Pararhizobium sp. A13: one gene and its partners. The protein of the gene in region 2 interacts with the protein of the main gene of each other region in a pairwise test. Links are inferred from orthologs where the notes say so. Each region holds a gene or a part of one and is shown on either strand. Other genes may lie near its edges.

Region 1 (6,246 bases), 1.7 Mb from region 2 along the record:
GCGATGCCCATGTTCAAGGCGCTGGAGGCCTGCCCGCAGGCCATCGTCATCAAGCCGGACATGGAAAAATATGTCCGGGTCGGGCGTGAAGTGCGCACGCTGATGCAGGAGCTGACGCCCCTCGTGCAACCGCTTTCGATCGACGAAGCCTTCCTTGAGCTCAAGGGAACGGAGCGGCTGCATCACGATCCCCCTGCCCGGACGCTTGCAAAATTCGCCCGCCGCGTCGAACAGGAGATCGGTATCACCGTCTCGGTCGGCCTCTCCTATTGCAAGTTCCTCGCCAAGGTCGCCTCCGACTTGCAGAAGCCGCGCGGCTTTTCGGTCATCGGCGCTGCCGAGGCTTTGGACTTCTTGAGGGAGAAGCCAGTCACGCTGATCTGGGGTGTCGGCAAGGCCTTTGCCACGACGCTGGAGCGCGACGGCATCCGCACCATAGGCCAGTTGCAGACGATGGAAGAAACTGAGCTGATGAAGCGCTATGGCACGATGGGCCAGCGCCTCTATCGTCTCTCGCGTGGCCAGGACGAGCGCACGGTGGAAATCAACGGTGAAGCGAAAAGCGTTTCGTCGGAAACCACCTTCAACGACGATCTCTGCGACTATGACGCCCTGGTTTCGCATCTGCGCCGGCTGAGCGAGCAGGTGGCGCATCGGCTGAGGAAAGCCGATATCGCCGGCCAGACCGTCGTGCTGAAGCTGAAGACCGCCGACTTCAAGATCCGGACACGCAACCGCCGCCTCGACAGCCCGACCCGGCTGGCCGACCGCATCTTCCGCACCGGCATGCAGCTTCTCGACAGGGAAACCGACGGCACGAAATTCCGCCTGATCGGCATCGGCGTCAGCGATCTCTCCGACACCGGCCTTGCCGACCCGCCCGACCTTGTGGATGCCCAGGCGACGCGCCGCGCGGCGGCGGAAGCGGCGATCAACGTGCTGCGCGACAAGTTCGGCAAGGCGACGGTCGAGACCGGCTACACGTTCGGCAAGGGCCGGCGCGGAAAATAGCCAATGCAACTCTGCGCGTGTTCCAGCCGGAACAGCAAAGTTTCTTTAAATCTCTCAGGCTAGGGTCATCGTTCGTTGAATGCGTCCGGATGTATCCATGGTTTTGCGTCTTACATTTGGCATCGGCCTTGCTCTCGCCATGTCCGCCAGCACCGTGCTTGCGGCCGGCGCACAGGCCCCGCTGCAGATCGTCGTCTCCAAGGACCAGCAGTCGCTCGTCGTCTATGATGGCGACACGGTGGTTGCGACCTCCAACGTCTCGACCGGCAAGGCCGGTCATTCGACGCCGACCGGCATCTTCTCCATTCTGGAAAAGCGCCGCTTCCACAGGTCGAACATCTATTCGGACGCACCGATGCCCTTCATGCAGCGCCTGACCTGGTCGGGCATCGCTCTGCATGCGTCGAATCACGTTCCGGACTATCCTGCCTCGCACGGCTGTGTGCGCCTGCCGGACGATTTCGCCAAACAGTTGTTCAAGATGACCGAGCGCGGCCTGCATGTGCTGATCTCCGATCGCCAGCTGACGCCGGTTGCCATTGCCGATCCCTTCCTCTTTCAGCCGGCAGTCGTAGAACCCGTTTTGCTTTCGGATGTCACGCTGCGGCCCAGCGTCTCGCAGGTTCATATGAAAACGGTTGAAGTCGCCACGATTCAGGCGGAACCGGCCCAAACGGCGGCGGTCGAAACCGGACGGGAACCGCCGATCCGCATGCTGATTACCCATCGCGGCCAGCGGGAAATCACGCACGATGTCCAGACGCTGCTCAATCAACTCGGCTATGCCGCCGGAATCCCGGACGGCTATGCGGGCATGCAGACCGTGGAGGCCATCAAGGCCTTCCAGACGGCGGAAAAGCTCGCCATCGACGGCAGGATGACGCCCGCCTTTGTGGAAGCCCTCTATGCCAAGGCCGGCAAGGGCAAGCCGCCGAACGGCCAGCTTCTCGTTCGTCGCAATTTCGAGCCGTTGTTCGAAACGTCCGTGGTGATCGCGCAGTCCGAGATCGCGCTCGGCACGCATTTCCTGCAGTTCCAGAACATCGACACCTCGACCGGCAAGGGCGAGTGGTTCGCCATGACGCTCGACAACGCCCTGCCCGGCCCGATGAAGAAACGGCTGGGCATCACCCTGGAAGAGGATGCGATGGCGTTCAATGCCGTCCAGCGCACGATGGGCCGCATCACCATTCCGGACGATACACGCCAGCGGATCAACCAGCTGCTGACCGAGGGATCGTCGCTGACCATATCCGACATGGGCCTTGGACAGGAAACCGGCGACGGCACGGATTTCGTGACGATCACGCACGTGGCGCCGAAATCCTGAGCCGCATTGCGGCTTTCCGTTACACCAGTTCGACGTCGATCACGCCGGGCGCTGTTCGGAGCGCGGCTGCGATCTCGACCGAGATCCGGTATTTCTCGCTGAGCTCCACCTCGATCTCGCGCTGGCCATTGTCCTTGATGACGATGAAGGACACCAGGCCGTCGCCGCGCATGTTCAGATGTGTAGCGACGGAGCGCAGGGGGCCGGAATCGCGGACATAGACCCTGAGCGCCTTCTGCAGCTGCAGCGAGCGCTCCTCCAGAGATTGCAGCGTCTGGATGCGCAAGCCAATGCCTTCGGGCCGCTCTTCGGCCTGTACGGTCATCACCAGCGATTTGCCTGGCTCCAGCAGGTCGCGATACTGGTTGAGCGCCTCGGAAAAGAGCACCGCCTCGAACTGGCCGGTGGAATCGGAGAACGCGATAATGCCCATCTTGTTGCCGGTGCGGGTCTTGCGTTCCTGCTTGGAGGTCACTGTTCCCGCAAGCCGGCCGGCGGTCGCGCCTTTTTTCACGGAGGCAGCAAAATCGGCAAAGGTCTGGACGCGAATCTTGGCGAGCAGGTCGTTATAGGTGTCGAGCGGATGGGCGGAGAGATAGAAGCCCAGCACCTGGAACTCGCGGTGCAGCTTTTCCGACGCCAGCCAGGGCGCATAGGCCGGCAGGCTGATCTTTTCTGGCCCGGTGGCTGCGCCTGCTCCGAACATGTCGCTCTGGCCGCTGACCTTGTTCGCCTGGGCGATCTGCGCAAAACCGAGGATGCGGTCGAGACCACCCACGAGTTCGGCGCGGTCGTAGCCGAAACAATCGAAGGCGCCGGCGCAGATCAGGCTTTCGAAGACGCGGCGGTTGAGAAGCTTCGGATCGATCCGGAGGCAGAAGTCCTCGAGACTTGCGAAGGGTTCGTCGCCGCGCACCTCGACGATGTGATCGACCGCTGCCTCGCCGACACCCTTGATGGCGGCCAGCGAGTAGTAGATGCGGTTGTCACCCGTCTCGAACCGTCGGAACGACGACTGGACCGACGGCGGGATGACGGCGATACCAAGGCGCGCCGCATCCTGACGGAAATCGTTGATCTTGTCGGTGTTCGACATGTCGAGCGTCATCGACGCTGCCAGAAACTCGACCGGATAATGCGCCTTCAGATAGGCGGTCTGATAGGAGACGATAGCATAGGCAGCCGCGTGCGACTTGTTGAAGCCGTAGTTGGCGAACTTGGCCAGAAGATCGAAGATCATGTCAGACTGCGCCTTGGACACACCGTTGGCGACGGCGCCGTCGACGAAACGGGCGCGCTGCTTGTCCATCTCCTCCTTGATCTTCTTGCCCATGGCGCGGCGCAGAAGGTCGGCTTCGCCGAGCGAATAGCCCGACAGCACCTGGGCGATCTGCATCACCTGTTCCTGATAGACGATAACGCCCTGCGTCTCCTTCAAGAGGTAATCGATCTTCGGATGGATCGATTCGATCTCCTCCTCGCCATGCTTGCGGGCGTTGTAGACCGGGATGTTTTCCATCGGACCCGGACGATACAGCGCCACGAGCGCAATGATGTCCTCGATGCAGTCCGGCCGCATGCCGATCAGGGCCTTGCGCATGCCGGCACTTTCCACCTGAAACACGCCGACCGTGTCGCCCTTCGACAGCATCTCGTAGGTTTTCTGGTCGTCGAGCGGCAGCGCTTCGAGCTTGACCTCGATGTCGCGCTTCTTGATGAAATCGACAGCGACTTTAAGCACCGTCAGCGTCTTCAGGCCGAGGAAGTCGAACTTGACGAGACCGGCCTGCTCGACCCATTTCATGTTGAACTGGGTGACCGGCATGTCCGAGCGCGGATCGCGGTACATCGGCACCAGCTGCGACAGCGGCCGGTCGCCAATGACGATGCCGGCGGCATGGGTGGACGCGTGGCGGTAGAGACCCTCGATCTTCTGGGCGATATCGAGCAGGCGGCCGATCACCGGTTCCTTGTCGACCTCTTCCTGGAAGCGCGGCTCCTCCTCGATCGCCTTCGACAAAGGTGTCGGATTGGCCGGATTGTTCGGCACGAGCTTGCAGATCTTGTCGACCTGGCCATAGGGCATTTCGAGAACGCGGCCGACGTCGCGTAGGGCGGCGCGCGCCTGCAGCGATCCGAAGGTGATGATCTGCGCCACCTGCTCGCGGCCATACTTGCGCTGGACGTAGCGGATCACCTCTTCGCGGCGGTCCTGGCAGAAATCGATGTCGAAGTCGGGCATCGAGACGCGGTCCGGATTGAGGAAGCGTTCGAACAGCAGCGAGAAACGCAGGGGATCGACGTCGGTGATGGTCAGCGCATAGGCGACCAGCGATCCCGCCCCCGAGCCGCGGCCCGGGCCGACCGGGATATCCTGAAGCTTTGCCCATTTGATGAAGTCGGCAACGATCAGGAAGTAACCCGGGAACTTCATCTTCTCAATGACGCTGAGCTCGAAGTCGAGCCGCTCGCGATAGTCCGCCTCGGTGTAGCCGGGGGAAAGTCCAAGCTTCTGCAGCCGGTCTTCCAGTCCCTCGACGGCCTGGCGGCGCAGTTCCAGCGCCTCGGCGCGCTCGGCTTCCTTCGGATCATCGGATGCGCCGGTGAAGCGCGGCAGGATCGGTCCGCGCGTCTTCAAGACAAACGCGCAGCGCCTGGCGATCTCGATCGTGTTTTCCAGAGCTTCCGGCAGATCGGCAAACAAAGCCGCCATGTCCTTGCGGCTTTTCAGGTAGTGATCCGGCGTCAGGCGGAAGCGGCTGTCATCCGACACCATCGCATTGTGCGCGACAGCCATCAGCGCGTCATGCGCCTCGAATTCGGCCGGCGACGGAAAGAACGGCTCGTTGGTCGCCACCAGCGGCAGATCGAGCTTGTAGGCAAGATCGATGATCCGCCCTTCGTGGCGGCGGTCGTATTTGCCGTGACGCTGAAGCTCGACGTAAAGGCGGTTGCCGAACAAAGCGGCCAGCGTTTTCAACCGCGTCTCAGCCAGAGCTGCATGACCCGATTTCAGGGCCATGTCGACCGGTCCACCCGACGCGCCGGTGAGCGCAATCAACCCCTCCGTCCCGCCTTCCTGCAGCCAGGACAGCGCAATGCGGACTGACTGGTTGCCTTCGCCGCCGAGATAGGCGCGGCTGACGATATCGACGAGACGGACATAGCCGGCATCCGTCGCCGCGATCAGCACGATCGCCGGAAGTTTCGCCAAGTGCTGCGCGTGTCCGCGCTTGTCGCCTTCGGCCTCATCCTCCATGTCGATCGACAGCTGGCAGCCGATCAGGGGCTGCAGGCCATCGTCCATGCATTTCTGCGAGAATTCGAGCGCTGCAAACAGATTGTTGGTATCGGCGATGCCGATCGCCGGCTGACCGTCTGCAACGGCCTTGCCGATGATCTTCTTGATCGGTAAAGCGCCTTCGAGCAGCGAGAATGCCGAATGAACGCGAAGATGAACGAATTGCGGCGACGCGTTGCCTGAAACGCTGCTATCCTGTCGCTTGTCGCCTGTTGCGTCCGCCATTTGCGCACCCCGATTCCCGTGAGGGCTCAGGATATCCTGTTTCCGTCTTTCGATGTCCAGATTTCATCTGGCAGCTGCGGGCTTTTCCCGGCCATCCGCCGTTTGTCCACAGGGACGAAAGCCTGAAGCAACTGGCTGCGAAAAAATCACATGCCCATAACGATGATCGAAAAGCTGGCCACGAACATGGCGATCGAGGCGAAAGCAGCGAGGTCCCGAATAAAGTCAGTCATTTGAAGGCTCCTTTTTCGTTATGTTCTTTTTATGTTCTATTTATGTTCGCGCGTCAAGCAGCAGTTTGGAAGTTGTCCGCGGAGGGAAATGGCATGGTAAACATTTCCTCTCTCCGGATTTCGAGGCATCTGGACGTCTTCCGATT
Region 2 (7,319 bases):
GCGACCTTGCCCCACAATATCCGATCCTCGCTGGTAAGCTTCTTATCCCTGGCCATGGTCGTATCTTGCCGCCGCGGCCTTCGGAATGAAAATGAAAAAGTCGGCGTCGTTGCGCACGGCACCAGCCAGGTGCCCGGCTTCGTCACCCGAGCCGGTAAAGATATCGCCGCGCGCGGGGCCGACGATCGCCGATCCCGTGTCGAGCGCCAGCATCAGCCGGCGAAACGGCCGGCCGCCATCGATGGACTTCAGGCTGTCGCTCGAGATGAAGAAGGGAACGCCGAAGGTATGAATGAGCCGGTCGACCGCAAGCGAGCGGCCGGGCTCCAACGCCACCTTGGCCGCCGCCACCGGACCGAGACCGGTATCATCAACCGCCGCCTCACGGAAGAAGATGAAGGATCGGTTGTGCCAGAGCACCTCGTCAGCCTCATCCGGATGTTCGTCCAGCCATTGCCGGATCGTTTGCATCGAGACGGTCGCCGCATCGATCTTGCCCCGCTCGATCAGCAGCTTTCCGGTCGCGGAAAAATAATGCCCGGTCTTCGCCGCATAGGTGACGCGCTTCATCGACCCGTCGGGAAAGACAAGCCGGGCCGCCCCTTGCACGTGGGCGAAGAAAACATCGACCTTGGATTTGGCATAGGCGATCTCCAGTCCGCGCCCGGCAAGAAAGCCCTGCTCGATCGCCTTGCGATCCGGATATTCGCCAATGGCGCCATCCTTCAACTGGCCGAAGGCAAAATAAGGATCCATGCCGATGGGCCGATTGCTATCGTCGACGTCAACAAGATCATCCGGACGACGGTAGAAGGGAAAGCGAAATGTCTTGTCCGGCGTCGTGCTGACCAGAACCTCGGGTTCATAGAATGCCGTCACGAAACCGGGCCTGCCGTCCCTGCGGACGATCTTGAACGGGACAAAGTGATCTTCGAAGAAAGCCCGAGCTGCGTCTGCGGTCCGTATCTCGACGGTCGAGGCCGCCCCATAAGCCTGCATCAGGTCGGCGGACGAGACACCGAGCGAACCCGTCTTGTGTGGTTTGACCGTCGCGACATGATGGCGACAGCGCTCAAGGGCGCCAAGCAACGGCAGCGGATTGTCGTCGCGCCAACCGGGGAGGCCGGAAAAATCGACCCGCTGCAAATCGAAATCCATCGCCGGTCCCGATCAGTTTTCGGATTCGGTGGCGATCAGCTTCCAATTCGGATCGCGCGAGCGGCTGTCGCGGGCAAACGTCCAGAGGTCGTTGACTTCAGAGACGGCCTCAGCGTCTCCATCGATGATGGCACCGGATTTGTCGTAGGTCGCGGAAATCAGCTGGCTGATGATGCGCAGCGTGATGTTGGCTTCACTGTCCTTGATCTCGGCATGCACCATGTCGGCCTTCTCGATGCCAACGAAGGTGGATTTGACGACTTCACCCTTGCTTTCGCGCTCGGAAATCGCCGCATCGAAACCTTCATAGACCTCCCGGGACAGAAGACCCTTGAGCGTCTTTCGGTCGCCGTCGGCAAACGCCATGACGATCATTTCGTAGGCCATCTTGGCACCGTTGACGAACTCCTGCGGGTCGAAATTCGGATCGGCATCGCTCATGCGGCGCAGCGCGTCGTTGAGCGGCGTTCCAGCCTTGGTGAAGGCATCGATATCGGCATAGCGTGAAATGTCCTCTCCGGCGCCGTCGCGGCGGGGGAGCTGCACGACCTTCCCGGTTGCTTCCGGGCCTTGGGCCGCCTCGCGGGGCGAATAGGGATCAACGGGCGGACGTTCGTTTCCAGTCCTCTTGCCCAGCACGCTGCGCAACTGGAGGAAGATGATCACCGCGGCGACCAGGAAAAACAATGTGATGAAGTCGAAAGAGCCCATTTCCACCCAGAACCGCTGTTAACATGCCGTGCAATCATCCCATATAGTCTGCATGGCACGATCATTCAAACGACTATATCACTTCTTTGCAATTGCCGGTCCAACGGGGACAGGCTGCTTTCACATTAAGTGGACACCATGCGTTCTCTGATCATTCCGCTGCTTTTTCTTTTGATGCCGCTTGCGGAGATCGCCGCCTTCATTTTCGTCGGCCGCGAAGTCGGCGTCGGCGTGACGTTGCTGCTGGTGCTGGCAAGCGCGATCGCCGGCGCCGTTCTCTTGCGCATCCAGGGCTTCGGCGTGCTCAGGAAAATTCAGCAGGCCTCGCAGACCGGCACCGACCCCGGACGGCAGCTCGTGCATGGCGTGATGATCGTGATCGCTGCATTCCTGCTGATCATTCCCGGCTTCATCAGCGATGTTATCGGGCTGCTCCTTTTCATTCCGGCCGTCAGGGATCTCGGCTGGTCGCTGATCAAGAACCGTCTGACGATCGTGACGACAGGTGGCATGGGTGGATTTTCGCGCGGACCGGACCCCGCCCGCGGGTCACCATCCGGCCCGCAGGTCATCGACCTCGACGAAGACGAATTTTCCCGTACCGATGGCCGCGGCCGCACCGATCCGAACGAGCGCGACCGCCTGAAGTAAGAGGCGCTCCGGGTTGTAAGCCCTGAAGCGAAGTGCTAGATGGCCTCACCAAATTCATGTCCGAAGGAAAAGGCCTTATGACCGATACCTCATCCACCCCAAATGGCGGCGCTGCAGAGAGCCCGTCCCTGAACATCCTGGCGCAGTACATCAAGGACCTTTCGTTTGAAAATCCGGGTGCGCCGCGTTCGCTTCAGGCCCGCGACAAGGCTCCGTCGATCAACATCAATGTCAACGTCAACGCCAATCCGCTGTCGGATGCGGAGTTCGACGTCGTGCTGACGCTGAATGCCGAAGCCAAGGATGGCGACAAGATGCTGTTCAACGTCGAACTCGCCTATGGCGGCGTCTTCCGCGTCACCGGCTTCCCGCAGGAGCATATGCTGCCGCTGCTCTTCATCGAATGCCCGCGCCTGCTGTTCCCGTTTGCCCGCCAGATCGTTTCCGACGCGACCCGCAACGGCGGCTTCCCGCCGCTGATGATCGACCCGATCGATTTTGCCCAGATGTTCACCCAGCGCATGGCTGAAGAGAAAGTCCGGGCACAGGTCTCCGCCAACACGAACTGACCCGGTTCTCGTAGAATATGATTTAAATGATGCCCGGTCTTCGACCGGGCATTTTCATGTGGCGGACTCGTATCTTACCCAGATGGCCTTTACACCCATTTTAGCGACGAGCGCCGCATGCGCTTCGATTTCCTCGATACTCAAACGGGGCGCAAGCGGTCGCGGCCTTTGCCCGGCGACGACAATGATATCGTCGATTTCAACCGCCTGGCCGCCGCGGCTCTCACCGGAGAGCAGGCCGAACGCCGCCTGCCGACCACCGATCATCTCGATATAGACTTCCGCCAAAAGCTCGGAGTCGAGCAGCGCGCCGTGCTTGGTGCGGTGCGAATTGTCTATCCCATAACGCCGGCAGAGCGCATCGAGCGAGTTTGGGCCCATCGGGTGCTTGCGACGGGCAAGCGCCAGCGTGTCCGTCACCAGGTCATTGGCAATCGCCGGCAGGCCGAGCCGGGCAAACTCGGCGTTCATGAAGCCCATGTCAAAGGTCGCGTTGTGGGCCACCCAGCGGGCGTCGCCGAAAAATTCGAGCAGTTCGGTGACGACGCCGGCAAAGTCCGGCTTGTCCTTGAGGAACTCGTCCGAGATGCCGTGGACCGCCAGAGCGTCGGGATGCACCTTCCGGTCGCCGGGATTGATGTAGACATGAAATGTCCGCCCGGTTGGAAAATGATTGTCGAGTTCGATGCCACCGATTTCGATGACGCGGTCCTGCCTGTTGTCGAGACCCGTCGTTTCCGTATCGAAGATGATTTCGCGCATCATGGCCTCTTCTGGCTGGTCACCTGCCGGACGATGTCCGCGACTTGGGCGCGGGTCGAATCAAGCTCACCACTGGTATCGATGATGTAATCCGCTTTCGCACGTTTTTCCGCATCGGGAACCTGGCGGGAGAGAATGAGTGCGAATTTTTCCTCCGTCATCCCCGGCCTTTTCATCACCCGCTCCTTCTGGATCTCCGGATCGCAGGTGACAATCACCACCGCATCGACCCGGTTTTCCGCCTTCGTCTCGAACAACAGCGGGATGTCGAGCAGGACGAGCGGAGATTTTTCTGCACGGTGACGCGCGAGGAACTCCTGTTCCACCTGGCGCACGAGCGGATGAACAATGGCTTCGAGCGTCTTGAACAGCGCCGGATTTTCAGACAGCTGCCGGGACAGCTCCTTCCTGTCGACCACGCCCGCCAACGTTGCTCCTGGAAATGCCGCCTCGATCGCCGCGACCGCCGCGCCCCGATAGAGCGCATGCACGGCGGCATCGGCGTCGTTCACGGGCACACCGAGATCCGCGAACATTTGCGCGGCGGTCGTTTTGCCCATGCCGATCGATCCTGTCAGCCCTAGAATGATCATGCGTGTCGCGCCATGTCGTCGATGATGATCTGCCGCAGTGTCGCATCGACCTGCGGTCTCTTGCCAAACCATTTTTCAAATCCGGGCACTGCCTGATGCAAAAGCATGCCGAGACCATCGACGATCGCAAAACCCTGTATCTCCGCCTGCTGCAGGATCGGCGTCTTCAAAGGGACATAGACAATATCCGTCACGACGCTGCCGGACCGCATCACCGTAAAGTCGATGTCGGGCGCCTCCGATCCGTCCATACCGAGAGACGTGGTGTTGATGAAAAGGCCGGCGTCTTTCATCACCTCCGGCAGAGCCTCCATCGGCTGCGCATGAACCGCCGGGCCGAACCGGTCGGCCAGTTCCTGTGCCCGGGCTTGCGTGCGATTGACCACATGGATGGTCTTGACGCCGCGATCACGCACCGCCTGGATGACCGCCCGGCTGGCGCCGCCGGCGCCGAGAACGATCGCGGTGTCGCATCGATCCCAGCCGGCAGAGCGCTCATCGAGGTTCGCCGTGAACCCATGCCCGTCCGTATTGGTCGCATGTACCAACCTATCCTCGACCCACAAGGTATTGGAAGCGCCGAGTTCGGTGCTCAACGTGTCCGGCCGGTCGGAAAGGGCGAAGGCCATTTCCTTGTGAGGGATGGTGACATTGCCGCCGATGAAACCGGACTGGCCGTTCCTGAGCGACGCGATGAAAGCCGGAAAATCTTGCGCGGCGACTTCATGCGCCCGGTAGCTTCCTTCCAGGCCGAGCTGCTTCAGCCAATAGCTATGGATCAAGGGCGAGCGGGAATGCTTCACGGGATAACCCGTGACGAAGGCATGGTTAACAAATGTTTCACGTGAATCACGCATCGATCACTCGCAAATCCCTCAGTTTCGCCAGAAGCGGCAGCATGGGCAGACCGAGGATCGTGAAATAGTCACCCTCAATTCTCTCGAAGAGCTGAATGCCCTCCCCCTCGAGCTGGTAGGCGCCGACGCTCGACAGCGCTTTTGGCCCGACGCGCTCGAGATGCCGCTCGATGAAGCCGGCGTCCAGTTTCCGAACGGTCATCCGGGCTGAGGACACATGTTTCCAAAGGATATCCCTGCCCAGCGTCAACACAATCGCGCTGTTCAGCTGGTGGGTGTGGCCAGACAGCGAAACAAGATGGTCGCGCGCCTCGGCCATAGCTCGCGGTTTGTGATAGACACGCTGGCCGAGCGACATGGTCTGGTCCGAGCCTATTATAATGTCTTCAGGAAAAGCCTCGCCGACATTTCTTGCTTTCGCCTCGGCAAGAATGAGCGCGACCTCTTCCGGTGAGGAATGCTGCTCCTCTACCTGATGTTCGATCTCGCGCTCGTCGATCTCGGCCGCCCTCGCCTGAAAGCGTATGCCGGCATTCTCCAAAAGCATGCGCCGGAAGGGGCTCGCCGAAGCGAGGACAAGAGAGCCTGCCATTGTCTTCATATCCTGATTGACCGGACTCGCCTTAGCGCAGCCGCGGTCTCAGGGCAACAATTGCCGCCGCCGTTTCCTCGATGGACCGGCGGGTCACATCGATCATCGGCCAGTTGTTGCGGGTGCAGAGCGAACGCGCATACTTCAACTCCTCCGCGATGGACGCCCGATCAACATATTCGTCCGCCCGAAAATTGTTGGATGCGGTTCCAAGCACGCGGTTTTCCCGGACCTGAGAAATCCGGTCAACGGTGGCGATCAGTCCGACCACCAGAGGCTTGGTCGCCTCCATCAACCGATCCGGCAGCGGGACGCCGGGCACGATCGGGATATTGGCGGTCTTGATGCCACGATTGGCGAGATAGATGCTGGTGGGCGTTTTCGAGGTCCGGCTGATGCCGACCAGCACGACATCGGCATCGTTGAAATCGGCCGGCATCTGGCCGTCATCATGATCCATCGTGAAATTGAGCGCATCGATGCGTGCGAAATAATCGGCGTCCATCACATGCTGCGCGCCGGACCGCCGCCGCGATGTCGCGCCGAGATAGGACTGGAAGAGATCGATGATCGGGTCGAGCACCGAGACACACGGCAGCCCCATCTCCTTGCAGGTCGCATCGATGATGTCGGCCAATTCCCGATCGACGACCGTATAGAGCACGATCCCCGGCGCACCATCGACCGCGGCCATCACCTGCATCAGCTGCTTGCGGTTCCTGATCAGGGGATAGACGTGCTCGAGCGCATGCGAGGACTGAAATTGCGCGGCCGCGGCCCTGCCCGCTGCGATCAGCGTCTCACCGGTCGAATCGGAGATCAGATGCAGGTGGAAATAGTTTTTATGGTTCTCCACGCTATTCTCCGGAGGTTGTTGATAAACCGGGACAGCGACAGCTAAGGGCCGCCGCTTTTCAAAGGCAAGGGGAAAACCGGCGAGTTATTCACAATCCGGATTCTTGGGAAGCCGATTTTCAGCCCTTGTGGACAAGACTCATAGTTGGACAAAATGTCACGTTCATCCACCGTTTGTCCACATCGAACCGCGGGCGGCGATCAAGACCCAAGGATTTGAATCCTTGTTTGTTTTCTGGATTATCCCCACTTGCGAGGAAATGATCGCGAAAGCAATTCAATTATCCTTTTAGACGGCAGCGAATGTGGAAAGAGACCGGATGGCTTTTAATCCTTGATAGTCACCGACTCTAAGAAATAGAAACCTTAGATATATGATTTCTTTTATATTGGGAGAACGTTTCCGTGACCGCGAAAAGCCGCAAGGTGCTACAGGTGTTGAAGGGTGAAACCCTGTCACCTCCTCCCGTCTGGTTGATGCGGCAGGCGGGCCGTTATCTTCCCGAATATCGCCTGACCCGTGCGACAGCCGGCAGCTTCCTCGATCTCTGTTATTCGCCGGAACTTGCCG
Region 3 (5,040 bases), 430 kb from region 2 along the record:
CGGCAACGAAACAGGACGCACAGGTCGAGGTCCGTTGCGACCTGACGCTCAAGCCCACAGACATCATCACCAAGCGCCTCATCTTCTCCGGCGCAGCGGCGTCTGGCGTGACACTCGATTGCAGGGGCGCGACGCTTGACGGATCGCGCGGGACAATCAACTTCGGCAAGCCGACGGTGCTCATCCGCTCCACGAAAGGCAAGGGGGCCGACTGGAGCGCACCCTCGGGCGTCACAGTGCGCAACTGCACCATCAACGGCGCGTTGCGCCTGCAGGGACTGGGCACCAACGGCCAGGCAAAAGAGGTGCGCCTGTCGTCGCTGAACGCCGATCATACGGCCCATGCCCAGGCCGCGGCCCCCTCCCGTATCGCGCTGTCCGGCTTGACGATTGTCGCGGATGGCAGGGTTCCGCTCTATGTCGGTCCCGGGGTGACCGGGACACGGTTGGAAAAATCCGTATTGGCCGGCGAGAGCAATGGACCAGCCCTCTATCTCGATGCCGAATCGGCGCGAAACACGATCAGCGGGAACCGGTTTGCTGTCGAGAGCGGACGTGAACAGATCGCCATCGACGGCTCCGCTGACAATGTGATTACCGCAAACATCTTCGATAATCCGGCCGGCGGCGGCGTTTTTCTTTATCGCAACTGCGGCGAGGGCGGGACGATCCGGCACCAGAAGCCTCAGCACAACACGATTTCCGGCAACACGTTCACCTATCGGATGGCTTTCCTGGCCAAGCCCGCCGTCTGGCTCAACTCACGCAATGGCGCCCAGCGCTACTGTTTCCGAAATCCCGCCTATCCCTTTGGCAGCAGTCTCAGTTCCCTCGATTTCGCGCAGTTCAACACGGTGACGGGCAACCGCCTGATCCGTGGCGGGGCATCCCTCATTCGCAACTCCGATCCGAGCAATGTGATCACAGGCAACGCCGAATAGTCAGAGCGCGCCTGTCATTTCATCGAGAATGGCAAGCGCTGCAGCCCTGGGATCGGCGGCCTTGACGATGGGGCGGGCGACGACGAGGTGGCTCGATCCGGCGGAAAGCGCATCGGCCGGGGTCATCACCCGCTTCTGATCGCCCCTGTCGCTGCCGGCCGGACGGATGCCGGGGGTGACGATCGCCATGTCGGGACCGACGATCTTGCGCACCGCCGAGGCTTCCTCGGCCGAGCAGACGATACCACCCATGCCGGCCGCCCGTGCCTGTTCGGCGCGGCGAAGCACCAGGGCTTGCGAGTCAAGCTGGTAGCCGGCGTCGATGACGTCCTGCGCATCCATCGAGGTCAGCACGGTGACGCCAAGCAGGCAGAGGTCCGAGCCGCGCGCCGCCTCGACGGCCGCCTTCATCGCCTTTGGATAGGCGTGCAGCGTCAGCATCGACATGCCCATCTTGACAATGTTCTCGACGCCCTTGGCAACGGTGTTGTCGATATCGAGCAGTTTCATGTCGAGAAAGACCTTCTTGCCGTCGCTGGCAAGATGGCGGGCGAATTCGAGCCCGCCGGCAAAGGCCAGCTGATAGCCGATCTTGTAGAACAGCACATCGTCACCGAGCGTTTTGACGATCGTCTCGGCTTCGCCGATGGTGGGGATATCAAGGCCGACGATCAGCCGGTCGCGCGCGGTCACAGTCATTGTTGCCATCCTTGCCAGAGCTCAAACGGCCTCCAATCGCATGCAAGGGACCGGTCCGCAAGGGCAAACGCAAAGAGATTGCCGCCACCGCCCGGCTGGTCATGGCTGCGCGCGATGGGCAGGCCGGCGAGATGGCATTTCAAGAGCGTGCCGACACCGCCGTGGCCGACGAAGGCGATCGGCCTCGACGGATCGTGCCTATCGAGCACGGACGAAACCGTGGAAACAATACGGGCTTGAGCGTCGACGGCACGCTCCCAGCCGTGAAAACTCTGATCGGGATTGGCGAAAAACCAGTCTGCCGCCTTTTCGAACTCATCGGGTGCCAGAAAGCCAGTGGCAGACCGATCGTTCTCGCCCGCATGTTCCAGCACCTCGATGTCGATGCCGACCGGCCTTGCGAGAATTACCGCGGTTTCAAGCGCCTTGGTCTCGTCGCTCGACAGAATGCGCGTGAGCTGTCTTGCCCAACCGCATCGCGCGGCCATCTCCGATCGGGCTGTGCCAAGCTCGGACAATCCCCAGCACGGAACCGGCACATCCGGGTCGATACGGACCTGCGGATGTGTGACGTAGATGCCGAACACCGGAGCCCTCAATGGGTTTTGCGGTAGACCCACAATTGCGCGGGCGGAATGTTGCGCACGACGAAGTCATAGTGGGAGATCTGATAGCGATCCGGCATGGCGACGACCGGCGACAGCGGGCCGTAGGAAATCTGGACGACCGGACGACCGACGGGAATGCGCGACAACAGATCCTCGATCAGCGATACACGCATATGCATCGGAAAGTTCAGAAGCGGCACGGCGGAAACGACGCTGTCGAACGTCTGGTCCTTGCGCGCGCCCAGCGTCTTTTCGAGATCGAAGGCGTCGCCATTGATGAAATCGACGCCGGGATAGGCCTTGACGAGATGCTGAAAGAAATCGGTGGAGAACTCGACCGAGACCAGGTTCTGCGGCTGCACGCCCTTCTGCAAGATCGCCTTGGTGATGACGCCGGTGCCGGGGCCAAGCTCGAGAACGGGAAGGCCCGAATGCGGATTGACGACACTTGCCATTCGTCGGGCGGTTATTCCAGATGTCGGCACAATCGAGCCGACTGCCTTCATGTTGCTCCGCCATCCCTTGAAGAAACGAATTTCCTCGTCGAATTTCTTGCCAAGACGCTCTTTCAGACGAAAATTCATACGCATCTCCACCACTACGTCGCCCGCGCCCGGAACAGTACATCATGTCGTTGCAGCGCAGCGTCTTCAATTACGACTTGATTATGTGTCGCTGACTGCGACAAAAACAAGTCGTTTCGCGTCACTAAATCAACATGCCAACAGCTGACTTGCCCGCCAGCGCGGAAAAAGGCTGCGATGGTCTTGCTACCAACGAGTGCCCTTCAATCAGAAATGACAACGGCCGGAGACTGGTCCGGTCGTCGCTTCAGACCTGAGATGGTGAGGCCTAGACGCGCATCGGCATCAGAACATAGAGCGCGTCGTCGCCTGCCATGTCGCGGACGAGCGTCGGCGAGCCGGGATCGGCGAGCATGAAGACGGCGTCGGTGCCGGAAAGCTGCGCGGTGATATCGAGCAGATATTTGGCGTTGAAGCCGATTTCCAGAGGATCGCTATCATAGCCGACCGGCAGTTCTTCTGTCGCACTTCCCGAATCCGGGTTGTTGACGGTCAGCGTCAATTGCCCGTCGGAAAGGGCCAGCTTGACGGCACGGCCGCGCTCCGAGGAGATCGTGGACACGCGGTCGACGGCCTGGGCGAAGGACTGGCAATCGATCTTCAGTTCCTTGTCGTTATTGGTAGGAATGACGCGCTGATAGTCGGGGAAGGTGCCGTCGATCAGCTTCGAGGTCATGATAATCGAGCCGATGGTGAGCCGGATCTTGGCATCCGAGACCTCGACCGTGACAACCACATCCGGATTGTCGACCAGCTTCTGCAGCTCGCTGACGGTCTTGCGCGGGATGATGATGCCCGGCATGCCTTCGGAACCGGCCGGCGCTTCCAGGTCGGCGCGGGCGAGACGGTGGCCGTCGGTCGCAACAGCGCGCAGCTTGAGCTGGCCCTTGCTTTCGATCGTGTGGATATAGATGCCGTTCAGATAGTAGCGGGTTTCTTCCGTCGAGATCGCGAACTGGGTGCGATCGATCAGCATCTTCAGATCGGTGGCCTTGATGCGGAAGCTATTTGTGAACGTTCCGGCGGTGAGATCCGGGAAATCGGACTGCGGCAGGCACTGCAGCGAGAATTTCGAGCGGCCGGAGGCGACCGTCATCGCCGTACCTTCGGCATTGGTCGCCAGCAGGACCTCGGAGCCGTCCGGCAGCTTGCGCACAATGTCATAGAGTAGATGCGCCGGAACCGTCGTCGCGCCAGCCTGCTCCACCTGTGCCGGCGTCGCTTCGGTGATTTCCAAATCGAGGTCGGTCGCCTTCATTTCGAGGCTGGCACCATCGGAGCGCAAGAGCACGTTCGAGAGGATTGGAATGGTGTTGCGCCGCTCGACCACGCGGTGAACGTGGTTCAGCGACTTCAGGAGATTGGACCGCTCGAGAGTAATGCGCATGGGATGCTACCGCTTTCAACCATCGCCGGGCGGGCCGCGCCTCCCGGCTTGAACTTTTAAAAGTGCCCGCTTTCGGACGGGAAAGATGTGGACAGGCAAAATGGCAGAAACAAGCTGTGAAAAGCAAGGGGTAACGGCGGCCGGACCCCAGTAATGTTCGCCACGGCCGGAATTCGCCGCTCTTGCCGAAGCGCGACCGCTCACCCATAAAGATCAGACGCCGGCTTGACGGCGGATAGCGGTATTAAGGGTACGCAATTTTGGAAAAGCAGGCATCGGGCGAAACACTGGCAAACGAGAAGCACAAGAGCTACCGGCTGCACAATGTCACTGTGCCCGCCCGCCCGCTGGAACCGGCGCTCTATCTTGTCGCCACCCCGATCGGCAATCTTTCCGACATCACACTTCGCGCGCTCGAAACGCTGGCCGGCGCCGACGTGCTTGCCTGCGAGGACACCCGCGTCACCCGCGTGCTGCTCGACCGCTATGGCATCGTCAACCGGCCTTATGCCTATCACGAGCACAATGCCAACGAGGTCGGGCCGAAACTGCTCTCCGCGCTTGACGAGGGCAAATCCGTCGCTCTCGTCTCCGATGCGGGCACGCCGCTGGTCTCCGATCCCGGCTATCGGCTCGGCCAGATCGCCATCGAGGCTGGTCATCGCGTTGTTCCGATCCCAGGCGCTTCCGCGCCGCTTGCTGCGCTGGTCGGCTCGGGCCTTCCCAACGATGCTTTTCTCTTCGCGGGCTTCCTGCCCTCCAAGGACAAGGCTCGCCGCGACAGGCTTGCGGAACTCGCCACCGTTCCCGCGACGCTGATG

Evidence for each region. The genes of interacting proteins can lie anywhere in the genome.
Region 1: the proteins of dnaQ (region 2) and dnaE interact in binary tests that used the Escherichia coli proteins (3 or more experiments, as listed by UniProt). The link is inferred for Pararhizobium sp. A13 from one-to-one orthologs.
Region 3: the proteins of dnaQ (region 2) and dnaN interact in binary tests that used the Escherichia coli proteins (3 or more experiments, as listed by UniProt). The link is inferred for Pararhizobium sp. A13 from one-to-one orthologs.

Annotation. Positions count from the first base shown.
Region 1 is NZ_CP149510.1:2,701,710-2,707,955, reverse strand. Bases 2,161-6,246 are described here. They hold dnaE (DNA polymerase III subunit alpha), read right to left. Parts: upstream 5,868-6,246; coding sequence 2,361-5,867; downstream 2,161-2,360. Other genes in these bases: WI754_RS13285 (L,D-transpeptidase family protein), read left to right, coding at 2,161-2,341. Also shown: WI754_RS13290 (DNA polymerase IV), read left to right, coding at 1-1,011; more of WI754_RS13285, read left to right, coding at 1,109-2,160. UniProt on the Escherichia coli protein: DNA polymerase III is a complex, multichain enzyme responsible for most of the replicative synthesis in bacteria. This DNA polymerase also exhibits 3' to 5' exonuclease activity. The alpha chain is the DNA polymerase catalytic subunit.
Region 2 is NZ_CP149510.1:977,481-984,799, reverse strand. Bases 1,998-4,997 are described here. They hold dnaQ (DNA polymerase III subunit epsilon), read right to left. Parts: upstream 3,852-4,997; coding sequence 3,144-3,851; downstream 1,998-3,143. Other genes in these bases: WI754_RS04650 (shikimate dehydrogenase), read right to left, coding at 4,441-4,997; coaE (dephospho-CoA kinase), read right to left, coding at 3,851-4,444; secB (protein-export chaperone SecB), read left to right, coding at 2,598-3,089; WI754_RS04670 (FxsA family protein), read left to right, coding at 2,008-2,520. Also shown: WI754_RS04685 (Smr/MutS family protein), read right to left, coding at 1-56; WI754_RS04680 (murein transglycosylase A), read right to left, coding at 43-1,158; WI754_RS04675 (Tim44/TimA family putative adaptor protein), read right to left, coding at 1,171-1,869; more of WI754_RS04650, read right to left, coding at 4,998-5,301; WI754_RS04645 (Maf-like protein), read right to left, coding at 5,294-5,893; WI754_RS04640 (pyruvate, water dikinase regulatory protein), read right to left, coding at 5,925-6,749; hemE (uroporphyrinogen decarboxylase), read left to right, coding at 7,154-7,319. UniProt on the Escherichia coli protein: DNA polymerase III is a complex, multichain enzyme responsible for most of the replicative synthesis in bacteria. The epsilon subunit contain the editing function and is a proofreading 3'-5' exonuclease.
Region 3 is NZ_CP149510.1:1,409,727-1,414,766, reverse strand. The notes cover bases 2,161-5,040. They hold dnaN (DNA polymerase III subunit beta), read right to left. Parts: upstream 4,220-5,040; coding sequence 3,101-4,219; downstream 2,161-3,100. Other genes in these bases: rsmI (16S rRNA (cytidine(1402)-2'-O)-methyltransferase), read left to right, coding at 4,480-5,040; pmtA (phospholipid N-methyltransferase PmtA), read right to left, coding at 2,236-2,838; WI754_RS06800 (histidine phosphatase family protein), read right to left, coding at 2,161-2,227. In the rest of the region: WI754_RS06810 (right-handed parallel beta-helix repeat-containing protein), read left to right, coding at 1-941; pyrF (orotidine-5'-phosphate decarboxylase), read right to left, coding at 942-1,634; more of WI754_RS06800, read right to left, coding at 1,637-2,160. UniProt on the Escherichia coli protein: Confers DNA tethering and processivity to DNA polymerases and other proteins. Acts as a clamp, forming a ring around DNA (a reaction catalyzed by the clamp-loading complex) which diffuses in an ATP-independent manner freely and bidirectionally along dsDNA.